DNA from 2 places in the Priestia sp. USM5 genome. Region 2 is predicted to be linked to the other one. Evidence: a T-box and tRNA genes for the amino acid it is inferred to sense, from the RefSeq annotation. Region 2 holds a T-box; the other holds one or more tRNA genes.
What was found. A T-box is a leader RNA that pairs with one kind of tRNA and senses whether it is charged. The one in region 2 lies ahead of trpS (tryptophan--tRNA ligase), so its partner is inferred to be a tRNA-Trp.

Region 1: it encodes a tRNA-Trp, which carries the amino acid that the T-box ahead of trpS (tryptophan--tRNA ligase) is inferred to sense. The anticodon was not compared.

What each region holds. Positions count from the first base shown of each region.
Region 1 is NZ_JBSGKN010000001.1:2,454,414-2,461,069, forward strand. Features, by position in the region: gene ACWATA_RS13275 (spore germination protein) at 1-391, shown strand, start outside; gene ACWATA_RS13280 (Ger(x)C family spore germination protein) at 381-1,604, shown strand; gene ACWATA_RS13285 (GerAB/ArcD/ProY family transporter) at 1,625-2,725, shown strand; gene ACWATA_RS13290 (Na+/H+ antiporter NhaC family protein) at 2,923-4,323, opposite strand; tRNA gene ACWATA_RS13295 (tRNA-Gly) at 4,539-4,610, opposite strand; tRNA gene ACWATA_RS13300 (tRNA-Leu) at 4,631-4,712, opposite strand; tRNA gene ACWATA_RS13305 (tRNA-Trp) at 4,739-4,812, opposite strand; gene ACWATA_RS13310 (phospholipase D-like domain-containing protein) at 5,052-6,446, opposite strand.
Region 2 is NZ_JBSGKN010000001.1:3,950,063-3,956,718, reverse strand. Features, by position in the region: gene opp4B (oligopeptide ABC transporter permease) at 1-76, shown strand, start outside; gene opp4C (oligopeptide ABC transporter permease) at 88-1,002, shown strand; gene ACWATA_RS20820 (hypothetical protein) at 1,115-1,273, shown strand; gene ACWATA_RS20815 (YjbA family protein) at 1,302-2,051, shown strand; gene trpS (tryptophan--tRNA ligase) at 2,083-3,072, opposite strand; T-box leader at 3,149-3,353, opposite strand; gene ACWATA_RS20805 (peptide ABC transporter substrate-binding protein) at 4,020-5,666, shown strand; gene ACWATA_RS20800 (ABC transporter permease) at 5,764-6,656, shown strand, end outside.

The sequences.
Region 1 (6,656 bases), 1.5 Mb from region 2:
GATGGTTATTATTGTATCGATTACAGCCATTGCTAGCTTTGCCACACCGTCTTTCGATATGGCTATTTCAGCGCGTTTAATTCGTTTTTTATTTATACTAGGCGCGGCTACATTCGGTTTCTATGGCATTATCCTTATTCTTTTAATAGGGGTTGGACACCTGTGCAGCTTACGTTCATTTGGTGTTCCTTACATGACGCCATTAGCACCCTTTATTCCTGCAAGCAATGAAGATACATTGCTGCGGTTACCTTGGTGGACGATGAGAAGAAGACCTAAATTAATTAGTGATAACAAAGTTCGTCAAAGCAAACATCAAAAGCCTGAGCCTCCTTCTTCAAGAGGCATGATTAATCAGGAATTGGAAGAAGATGATCAAAATGAAACGTAAAAGTTTATTTTTACTGGTAATGACCATAATGATGGTATTGCTTACTAGCTGCTGGAGTAAAAAAGAGTTAACGGACCTTGCATTTGTATCGGCAATGGGCATTGATAAAACGAAAGATGGGCGGTATGAGCTTACCTTTCAAATTATTAACCCAGGAAATGTAGCTGGCTTACAAGGGGGCGGCGGTACTCAAAGTCCGCCTGTTACGATCTATTCTGCTTCCGGTGATAATTTAGTTGAAGCAAGCAGACGCGCTTCAGCTAGAATTTCCCGAAGACTTTATTATGCCCATACTAACTTAGTCGTGATTGGAGAAAAACTAGCGCGTGAAGAAGGAATTAACATTCTTATTGATTCTATTGATCGCGATCCTGAGTTTCGAATTACGACTTCCTTAGTCATCGCAAACCAGTCAAGTGCTGCTGATTTGGTAAAAGCACTAACGCCTGTCGATAAAATTCCAGCAAACAAAATTATGAAAACGCTGGAGTTCACTCAAAGAAAATGGGGAGAAAACCTAAAGGTTCCCTTTCAAGAAGTCATGAGATCTCTTGAATCTCCCGGAGGAGAAGCGCTAGTATCGGGTTTTCGTTTAGTTGGAAATCCTCAACAAGCAGAAAAATTAGATAATCTCCAGCAAAGCGCACCAGAAGCTACCCTTCGTGCTTCTGGCATTGCTGTTTTTAAAAATGGAAAGTTAATCGACTGGTTGTACAATAGTCCAGCCAGAGGAAGCGTTTGGATCCTTGATAAAATACAAGGAACCGATATTAATGTAGATTGGAAAGGAAAAAAAGAAGCGCTTGCCTATCAAACAGTTCGTCAAAAAACGGATGTATCTGTAAAGGTGATAAAAGGAAAACCTTATGCGTCCGTTCACACTCGCGTAGAAGGCGATCTTGGAGAAGTGGAGGTCCCTGTTGATACACGTCAACCTGCTGTAATCAAAAAAATGGAAAAAGCTGCAGGTAAAGAAATAAAAAAAGAATTACAAACAGCTATTAAACAAGCTCAGACAGACAAAGTTGACATTTTTGGTTTTGGAGCAGCGTTGGAACGCACACGCCCCAATCAGTGGGAAAAACTCAAATCAGAATGGGATGACGTTTACTTTCCAAAATTAGATGTAGACGTTACGGTAGAAGCTTATATTCGCCGAACAGGTCTGCGCAATAAGTCATTTCTTTCTAGCGTAAAAGAAAAACAACACTAAGATAAGGAGGTACTGGGTATATGGAAAAAGCAAAAATTAGCGCCACTCAATTATTTATTCTCATGGTTTTATTTGAACTGGGAAGCGCTCTATTAGTCCCTCTTGCAATGGGAGCGAAGCAAGATGCATGGCTAGCTATTTTAATTGGAATGCTGTGTAGCTTTCTTTTCTTTTTAGTCTATCATAAACTCTATTCCTACTATCCGGACCTCCTGCCTACAGAATATATGCAGAAAATTTTAGGTAAGGTATTGGGAACACTTCTTGCATTTGTATACATTGTCTATTTTTTATACGATGCATCACGAGTTCTAAGAGATTTCGGAGAGATGCTTCTTACTTTTGCTTATCCCGATACGCCTCTATTTATTGCCAATGCCTTATTGATGCTGGTCATTATCTATATTACCCGAAAAGGAATTGAAGCGATAGCGAGATCAGGAGAGCTTCTGTTTATTTTTATGTATTTTCTGGCTGTTGCAGGCTTCATTTTAATTATTAGCTCAGGGTTAATTGATTTCAAGAATTTACAGCCGGTATTAAAAGAAGGAGTGCTCCCTGTTGCAAAAGTTGCTTTAACCGAAACGCTGTATTTTCCTTTCACAGAGGCTATTGTATTTACCATGCTTCTTCCTTACTTAAGTAATCCTAAAAAAGCAAGTGTTACCATGATATGTGCAACGGGATTAAGCGGAATTAATTTAATTATTACAATGATTATTAACATTAGTGTGCTTGGAGTTGATCTGACGACAAGATCACAGTTCCCTCTTCTTAGTACTGTCCAAACGATCCAAGTAGCTGATTTTTTAGAGCGTCTAGATGTATTTTTTATGTTCGCGATGGTTATCGGGATTTATTTTAAAGTTAGCATCTTGTTTTATGCTTCTATAATAGGTACAGCTACTTTATTTAAAATTAAATCTCCTTCACGTCTAGCTTATCCTTTGGGCATCATTGTGTTATTTTTGTCGATTACAATCGCTAGCAATTTTCAAGAACACCTTTATGAAGGATTACACGTTGCGAGATATCTTTTACATATGCCACTATTTTCTATCATACCCCTACTGCTTCTGATTATCGCATTTTTAAGGAATAGGAAGAAGCAGCACAGATAGTGTATCTCTACTAAATAAAAAAATGGCGTTAAAATTATTGAGGTGATGTGCGTGTATATATGGTTTTATGATCATTTTGTTAATACCATCTTATTTCCACTTACTTGTATCATCCTAGTGTGCCTGTCATTAGGACTGTATGCATACTTTAAATTAAAAAAAATGAAAAATTGATACTAGACGGCTATTTTTCTCATTCAAAATAAGAAAGATACAACAAGATAGAAAGCAACTGTTATTCCCGCTGCAATTAAAGCTGGCTTTAATTTATATTTGGCATATTCAATAACAGATAAATCTAATATTTTGGCGATGGTATTCGTATCATCGCTTAAAGGTGAAGAAAACGCTCCAAAGGAACCGCTCGCAAACACCGCACCGATAATTAACGGCAAAGAAAGATCTGCAGAACTTGCAAGCGATACGCCAAGCGGCATTAAAATCCCCCACGTTCCCCAAGCAGATCCGATAAAGTAAGAAATAGCGGCTCCAAAGATAAACATGAACGGAGTGACAAACATTTGAGGAATCCACTTAGAATGTGCCGTCACGAAATTTGAAAAACCTAAGTCTTCTGTAACAGCGGATAATCCCCATACTACCGATAACAACAAAATAACGGACATCAAGTCATTGCCTCCTGTGATAAAACCATTAAGCAAATTCTGTAATGTAAAGCGCTGAAACAAGAAAAAAATGAGGGTAATTAACGTAGTCATAATTAAAGCTACTACCATCGCTTCTAACACGTCTGCTTTAATAAATGCTTCAAAAAAGGTGTGACTCTTACGATGTCCACTCCACCATGTTAAAAGTAAGGTAAGTGAAATCACAACAAGTAAAGGTACTAACAAATTCCAAGGCTTAGAAGGCAAATCCTTCGATACGCAAGGATGACAATCATGCCAATCTTTTTCGTCTTCTTCCTCGAGCTTCATAGGAGCCGTAGACGTTGAATGATGAAAAAAGCTGAAATAAATCCCTACTAAAATAATCACAATCGAAAAGAAATTATAAGGAATGCTTTGAATAAACAAAGAATAAGCGTCTTGTTTTATGCCTTGATGATCAATTGCCATTTGAATGATTGAGACCATATATCCCACAAATGCCGTTGCCACGGGAATTAAGACGATAACAGGAGTAGCAGTTGTTTCAATAACAAACCCTAGCTCTGCTGTCGTCATTTTCACTTTTTTCAGCAGCGCTCTCATAATGGGCGCGATCGTCACAAAACGAAAGGTGGGAGCACTGAATGTTCCAATGGTTGAAACATAGGTTAAAATAAGAGCTTTTTTTCTTGTATCAATTCTTTCTGCAGCTGTTTCCACAAAACCTTTAACTCCTCCAGCCATCTTAATCATTCCGATAAGCCCTGAAAACGCGTATAAAAAGACAACGATTTCTATATTACTTTTATTTCTAAGAGCTTGTACAACGTAGTGAAGTAACTTTTCAACACCTCCGACAATCGAATGATCAATCAAATAAGCGCCTACTAATAAGCCTAAAAACAACCCTGGCAGCACTTGTTTGGTGAAAATAGCTATTGGAATAACAATTAAAAACGGTATAATTGAAAACCAACTAGATTCCATAGGACTCTCCCCTATCTTAAAAACCATATTAGACGTCTTCACGTATCGTTCATTAGCTTTTAATGTAACCCCAATAATATGTGTATATTCATGAAAGCAATACGTATAAGCAGCACTGATTGAATAAACTATTTCTAATTAAAAACAGCATAGTAAAAATCTTTATTTCTACAACAAAAAAAGCAGTTTGCACATGCAAACTGCTTTTGAAAAGAAGCGGAAGACGAGGTTCGAACTCGCGACCCCCACCTTGGCAAGGTGGTGTTCTACCACTGAACTACTTCCGCGCAATATATAAAAGTAAAGATGCGGGTGAAGGGACTTGAACCCCCACGTCATAAGACACTAGATCCTAAGTCTAGCGCGTCTGCCAATTCCGCCACACCCGCGTGTGAATTGAAAAATAACTCCAAAATGGCAGGGGCAGTAGGAATCGAACCCACACTGACGGTTTTGGAGACCGTAGTTCTACCTTTAAACTATGCCCCTAGAAATGATTTCTTCAAAAGAACCTCGTTTATTGACGACGCTATATTATAATAAAACATATATGGAATTTCGTCAATAGGTCTTTTTATGAATCATGACTAGTACTGGCGACTTCAAAAAAACTGTGAGGCATATCACAGCTTTTCACACTTCCCACCACCAGTTGCAGCACCTTTTATCCTCTACCATTTATTTTTATAAGCTTTCTGCAAAAGCACTTTTTCAGGAAAAGTGCAGAACTATACAAAATGTCTCCAAAATCGCGTGAAGACTGAAAGAATATGGAGGAGTGCAGATTTTACAGGAGGCACGTTTTTTTGAGAATCCGTATTAAAACCCACAGGTTCCCCCTCATTTCCCACAAGCGTACTGTGAGAAATTTTAGTTTCAATAGCCCCTGTTAGCTCGGCTGCAAATTCTTCACTATCTATCATAACCATAGATTCAGTATTTAAAAATACAGAACGTGAATCTAAGTTAAAAGAACCAACTGCGCTCAAACGCTGGTCGTAAACAACGGATTTCCCGTGAATGGAATAAGGCTGTTGATATTCATAAAGCTTTGAAGCCGCTTTTATGACGCGGTTTTTCACTCCTAAGTATGCAGAAAAAGCCATAGCATTCGGAGTGGACGTAATAGAATTCGTTAAAATAATTCTTTGCACTTTAGATTTTACTGACTTATCTATATACTGTTCCATCTCTTTTGTTGGTACAATATAAGGACTTTGAACGACAATGGATTTTTCAGCTTGCTCAAAAAGCTTAATAAACGTTTTCCATATAAAAGGGCTTTTATTCATTCTTTGAATAGGGTTTGCAATAAAAGAAACCTTTCTTGTAGGCATCGTTGATTCTCTCCATACAATATAAGGATGGACAAAGGGTTCGTTTGCTTTTTTGGCCTCTTCGTATTGATCTATTAACAATTTCTTTCCTGAAAGGCCACGAAATTGTTTAGTTTTCTTGAGCTTTGGAAAAGCTTTGCGCGTATACGGGTGGTTCCATAATTTCTCTACATACTTCTCCATTGAGAGAATGACACTATTACTTTCTTGCTTTGTATTATAAATCAGCACATCACGGTCATAGACAAAATTTTTATCCGGTTGACTGGCCAAGTATTTATCTCCGATATTTCGTCCTCCACTAATACCTAATTGGCCATCGACTACTATTATTTTATCGTGAAGACGGTTATGCCATGTCCAAGGTTTAAGAATAGTAAAGGGCTCATAGTACTTTAATTCAATATTATTGTGGAAAGCTAGAGCATAAAGAACATTTTTTCTCTTGCCTTTTAGCCCATGAGAGATCCCGTCTAACAGCACTCGAATACGTATACCTCGGTCCGCAGCTTCGAATAAAGCACCCATAAGTAAATCCGACGAACGACCTTTGCCGATGGAAAAGTACGCAATATCGATTGTATGCCTCGCTTCTTGAATCATCTGCATCCGAACAAGCCCTGAAAAATAACCGTTTTCCAAAAGCATAACACGGTCTGTGGATTCTTTCTTTCCGTAAAAATTCTCAGTATTCATTACTTTTAAGTCTTTTCCCTTGTGCAAAGGGACATAAAACAGTACCACTGCAGTTACGAATACATATATGAAGTACAATACGACAATCATTATTAGTATATTTATTAGCATGTTTCCTGTCACAATCCCTTTCCATTCTTATCGTTCTGTTTTTATTAGGATTCTTACTTTTTTAACTTCTATACCTTTTAAAATAAGAATGGAACGATGGATTATTTGTTACACTACTGTTGATTTCCGTGCAAGCCTTCGCTTCCGCTCCTGCAGGGTCTCACCTATTCTGTTTTCCCTATAGGAGCC
Region 2 (6,656 bases):
AATTTTAACACTAGTTGGGAATCTGGTTGCTGATTTGTTATACGGCGTAGCAGATCCGCGTATTCGTTTGGATTAGGAGGAGAAAGTATGGAAATTGTAACGAAAAAAGATGTACAGCCAGAAGTGAATATGAAAGCTCCTAAAAACCTTTCTCCATGGGCGATTGCGCGAAAGAAGTTTGTAAAAAATAAACTAGCCATGATAAGTTTGGCTTTCATGATTGTGATTACGCTTCTTGCCATTTTTGCACCGCTGCTTACAAAAGCAGATATTACACGTATCGACTATATGGCGATGAATGCAGCGCCTTCCAGTGAGCATTGGTTTGGAACGGATACAAATGGTCGAGACGTATTTGCACGTACATTGTATGGAGGAAGAACTTCGTTACTGATTGGAGTTGCTTGTACAACACTCGTTATTTTAATCGGAACTCTTATTGGTTCGATTGCGGGTTATTACGGAGGCAAAGTGGACCAATTCTTAATGCGTTTTACAGACTTTGTCTTAAACTTTCCGCTCATTGTTTTTGTTGTAGTGTTAAATACAATTCTAATTGGAAAAATCTCAGGCGTTTGGACGCTCATCCTAGTTGTTAGTTTCCTAAGCTGGGGAAGTACGGCCCGGCTGGTGCGAAGCAAAGTGTTGGCTGAAAAAGAAAATGAATATGTGCTTTCAGCTGTTTCCATTGGGTGCAGCCCGTTTAAAATCATCTTCAAACATTTGCTGCCAAATGTGTTTTCAACGATTGTGGTTCAAGCCAGTTTGCAGATGGCCATCCTTATCGTGTTTGAGTCAGCAATTAGCTTTATCGGTTTTGGCGTGCCGGCTGATACGCCGAGCTGGGGGAATATGCTGACAGAAGCAAGGGAATCAGATGTGCTGCAGAATAAGCCTTGGATGTGGGTTCCGCCAGGTTTAGCTATTACATTTACGATCCTGGCTATCAACTTCATTGGTGAAGGATTAAAAGATGCTTTAAATCCAAAATCTCTTCGTTAAAAATCTATCACAAAAGTGTGATAGATTTTTTTAGGTTTGTCAGACCTCCTGACAAACCTATTACTATAGAAGAAACTCGGATTTTTTCTGCTTATAGGGGTGGATATAGTTCATGAAGCCTGTAGCAATCATTAGCACTGGCGTTATGTCTGAGCTTCGAAATAAGTGCATTTGCATAATAACCAAAAACGAAGGTATTTTACAATTAATTTTTAGAAAAATAACATCATTTGGAATAAAAATTCCTTTCTCTGCCTATACTGATGGATAACAAACAGATAGTAAGTGAGGGGTAAATTATGCTATATCTTCATGATGTATGGGTTAATTGGTTTGAAGGCGAAGAAAACGGTTATAATGTGTGTCATTTCCATGAGTGGAGAAAAGACGATTGTGTAGAACTGCTCGATCAAGCACCGTTATTAAAAGTAAATCCGCTTTTATTTCATTACATTGAAAATGATCTTTCCGAGCTACCTCAACAACTACTACAAGATGTCTATCAGAAAGCATACATTCGGAAAAATCATGAGCGCACGCAGGTTGAATATTGTTTTATTGTTACAGATGGAACGAATATTTTAGCAATTGATACGATGGGCTATCATATCCCAATTCGAAAAAGCCGCTTAATTCCAAGACAAGAACAGTTAGTTTATGAGATGATTGCGGATCAAGAAGAGCTAGAATATAAGTTCAGTGAAGACGAGCTAACTAAAAAAGAGCATCATATTCTTTCGCCGTCTCCTGAAACGATGAGAGGGCTAACACGTAAAGAACGTCAGCTAAAACAGCTGTTATTTATGGCACTTGATCAGCTACATACAACAAAAAATACAGCTCAAATCCGCTACTGGTACACAGAGTGGAATCCAACGAAATACGAAGACATTCAAGAGATGCCGTTTCAAGACGTATGGAATCAGCTATACGATGAAACGAAGTCAGGGTGGTCACCGAAACATAAATTATTATGCGAGCGCTTAGTAAAAGGACAACCTTTCTTTGAAAAACTTTGGGAAATTGAACAAGAGCCAAAAGTGAATTGAAAAAACGACTGCATAGCAGTCGTTTTTTTTTTTAACGTTTACGGCCAATTCCCATTGCGTTTCGCATTTTGCGAAGCATTTTATTAGCCGTTGCATTTGCTTTATCGGCACCTTGATCTAAAATATCATCTAACTCGCTAGAATCAACTAATTCATAATATCTTTCTTGAATTGGAGCAAGTGCTTCAGCTACTACTTTAGCTGTGTCAGCTTTAAAGTCACCATAACCTTTGCCTTCGTACATTGCTTCAATGTCTTCGATTGATTTATTTGCTAGGATTGAATAAATGCTTAATAAGTTTGAAATACCTGGCTTATTTTCTTTATCGTAGCGAACAATACCTTCTGAATCCGTTACGGCACTTTTGATTTTCTTTTCAATCGTTTTAGCGTCATCCAAGAGCGTAATAAAAGCTTTTTGGTTTGGATCGGACTTGCTCATTTTTTTCGTAGGATCTTGAAGAGACATGACGCGTGCGCCCACTTTTGGAATACGTACTTCAGGAATAGTGAAGATATCATTGTATTTTTTGTTAAAGCGCTCAGCTAAGTCACGCGTTAATTCTAAGTGCTGCTTTTGATCTTCACCAACTGGAACCAAATCGGTGTTGTATAAAAGAATATCAGCTGCCATTAGTGGAGGATAAGTTAATAATCCTGCTGATACTGCTTCTTTTCCAGCGGACTTATCTTTAAACTGAGTCATACGCTCAAGTTCACCGATATACGCTACGCACTGTAACATCCATCCTGCTTCCGTGTGGGCGGGCACTTCTGATTGAATAAATAAAGTTGATTTTGCTGGATCAATTCCTACTGCTACATACAGAGCAGCAAGGCTGCGAATGTTTTTACGAAGTGCTAAACGGTCTTGAGGCGCTGTAATTGCATGCTGATCTACAATACAAAAATGACAGTTATAGTCATGTTGAAGTTCAACAAATTGCTTCATCGCTCCAATGTAGTTACCTAAAGTGATTGTACCGCTTGGTTGAATACCTGAAAAAATTGTTTTCATCAAATCTTCCTTTCATCTGCACATATATGATGCTAGTTTACGTATACAACATAAAAAGGCCCATCCGCTCCTAGCATAAGCTAGGGGCGAATGGACCGCGTTGCCACCCTAATTAGCACACATTATTGTGAACTATCTTTATTCATGTAACGTTGAGATCAACGTTCAAGCTTTGCACTTGAAAGCTCCAAAGTCCATTCTGCAGGTTTCAATGTTTGTTCTCACCAGCCACAAACTCTCTAAAAATGAAAATTCTGCATACTACTCTTTTTCACAGCTTTAATTATATAGTTATTCGTTATTATAACGCGAAAAAGCAGGAATTTAAACATCTTATCGCTAAAAAGTTTTATAAGACAATTTACTGGAATTTTTCTTCGGCAAAAAAAGACAAGAACCTTTTAATTAAAGCATTTCTTGATGAAAATTTGGTGGAGGATTTGGTAAAAATCTTTTATTTAGTATTTCTAATGCCTTTGTAATACTATTGTAATACCTATACTACAAAAAAGATTTTAGACGTCTGACAAGTAGGCACAATCCTTATAAGATAAGGTTTTTTCCCTCATGACAAAAAAATACCATTAAATAATAGTATTGCAATAAATTTTTAAAATATTTATAATAGGCGTAACAAACATATTTTTTACAAAGGTATTACAATTTCTTAATTTTTCAGAAAAAACAAAATAGCCAATGTTTTGTTTCAATTAGCGAATTTTGTAATGAATGAGTCTTCTACATATTAAGCGCATACATTGGATTTACAGCATGTAAACAATTGATGACAGTTTCATAGGGTAGAAGAATAATTTTGCAGTGAGGTCTTTAGCACTCTACTACGTGAAAAAATAACTGATTATTTTGTATTGAAAGAGGATTAAGAAATTAGTGCATATCAAAAAAATATGGTTGCCACACAAACAAAATTTAATAGGGGGTAACACGCAATGAAGAAAAGGTTGTCAATTCTTTTCAGTTTGCTGCTTGTAATGAGCTTGTTTTTAGCTGCATGTGGATTTAACAAAGAATCTGGTGGCAGTGAAAATGCTAGCAGTGATGGCGGCGACAAGAAAAAAGAGCAAGAGCTTCGCGTAAACATTAAAACTGAGCCTTTCTCACTGAACCCAGGCTTAGCTAATGATTCAACGTCATCAAACGTATTATTACAAACATTTGAAGGTTTAACTCGTATTGGTAAAGATGGGAAACCTGAAAATGCCATGGCGAAAGATGTAAAGGTCAGCGATGATCAAACTAAATATACGTTTACGATTCGCGACGATGCAAAATGGTCAAATGGTGACCCTGTAACAGCAAAAGATTTCGAATATGCATGGAAATGGGCGTTAGATCCTAAAAACGAATCTCAATATGCATATCAATTATACTATGTTAAAAATGCACAGGCTGCTAATGAAGGAAAAGGTTCATTAGATGATGTTGCCGTTAAAGCAACAGATGATAAAACGCTTGAGGTAACATTAGAAAACCCAACGCCATATTTCTTAGAATTAACAGCTTTCTATACGTACTTCCCAGTGAATACGAAAATTGCTGAATCAAATGAAAAATGGTACACAAATGCAGGCGAAAACTATACGTCAAACGGTCCTTTCAAGCTTAAAACTTGGAAACATAACGACAAAATTGAGTTAGTTCCTAATGAAAACTATTGGGATAAAGATGCTGTAAAACTTAAAAAAGTTGAAATGTACATGATCAATGATAACAACACTGAACTTTCAATGTTCAAAAACGGTGAATTAGACTGGGCGGGTATGCCTACCGGTCAATTACCAGCTGATGCACTTCCTGAATTAAAGAAAGACGGTTCATTAAACATTCAAGAGATTGCAGGTACTTACTGGTACAAGTTTAATACAGAACAAAAACCTTTAGACAATGTGAACATTCGTAAAGCATTAGCTTATGCAATTGATCGTAAAGGTATTACAGAACAAATTACAAAAGACGGTTCAGTTCCAGCGATGGCGGCTGTACCACCAACAATGTTTGAAGATAACAAAAAAGGCTACTTCAAAGACAATGATGTGAAAAAAGCAAAAGAATATTTAGAAAAAGGCTTGAAAGAAATGGGCCTTAAAGATGCTTCAGAACTACCAGCAATTAAGGTTTCATACAACACGGATGAAAAACATGCAAAAATTGCACAAGCTGTTCAAGATATGTGGAAGAAAAACCTTGGTATTAAAGTACAGTTAGACAACTCTGAGTGGGCTGTTTACATTGAAAAGTTACACCAAGGAGATTATCAAGTTGGGCGTATGGGCTGGTTAGGAGACTTTAACGATCCAATCAACTTCCTAGAGTTATTCCGTGACAAAAAAGGCGGAAACAATGATACAAACTGGGAAAATCCAGAATATAAAAAGTTATTAATTGACTCTCAAAAAGAAACAGATCCTAAAAAACGTCAGGCAATGTTGAAAAAAGCAGAAGGTATCTTCATGGATGAAATGCCAGTGGCACCAATCTACTTCTACACAAATGCTTGGGTACAAGACAAGCAGCTGAAAGATGTTGTGATGTCTGGTCTTGGAGACATTCAGATTAAGTGGGCTCATTTTGAGTAAGTAACATCAATTATGACAAAGGGTATATGGGGCCTGGTGCTCCATATACTTTTCTTTCTTGTGCGCGAATTTTGTAAAAATATGGAGGTGTGTCAGGGTGTTCAAATATATAGGAAAACGACTTATTTATATGTTTCTATCATTATGGCTGATCGTAACAGCGACCTTTTTCTTAATGCGTGCTGTTCCAGGAGGTCCATTCACATCAGAAAAGCAGCTTCCCCCTGAAATTCAAAAAAATCTAAATCAGTATTACGGTTTAGATCAGCCTTGGTACCATCAGTACTTTGATTACTTAACATCAATTTTAAAGTGGGATTTTGGTCCATCTTTCAAATATAAAGGCCAAACGGTAAATGATTTGATTAACGGCGGATTCCCTGTTTCATTCATGCTAGGGATGGAAGCTATTTTAATAGCGATTGCTATTGGCGTAGTACTAGGTGTTATTGCTGCTTTAAAACATAATAAGTGGCAAGATTACACGGCGATGGTTATTGCAGTTCTAGGAATCTCAGTTCCAAGTTTTATCATGGCAGCGGTATTACAATACGTTCTGGCTATGAAACTACAAATTTTTCCGGTTGCACGCTGGGAATCTTGGGCACACACGGTGTTACCAGCTCTCGCGCTTGCTTCAACCCCTATGGCGTTTATCGCACGATTAACTCGGTCGAGTATGCTTGAAGTATTAAGCAATGATTATATTCGTACAGCGAAAGCAAAAGGTTTAAGCAGAGGCGTTATTACAGTTAAGCACGCCATGCGAAATGCGATGCTTCCAGTCGTATCCTATATGGGACCTTTAGTAGCAGGGATTTTAACGGGTAGCTTTGTTATTGAAAAAATATTTGGTATCCCGGGATTAGGTTCACACTTTGTACTCAGTATCTCAAACCGAGATTATACAACGATTATGGGCGTAACGGTGTTCTACAGTATTTTACTACTTTTTTGTATCTTGCTTGTAGATATTGCATACGGCTTCAT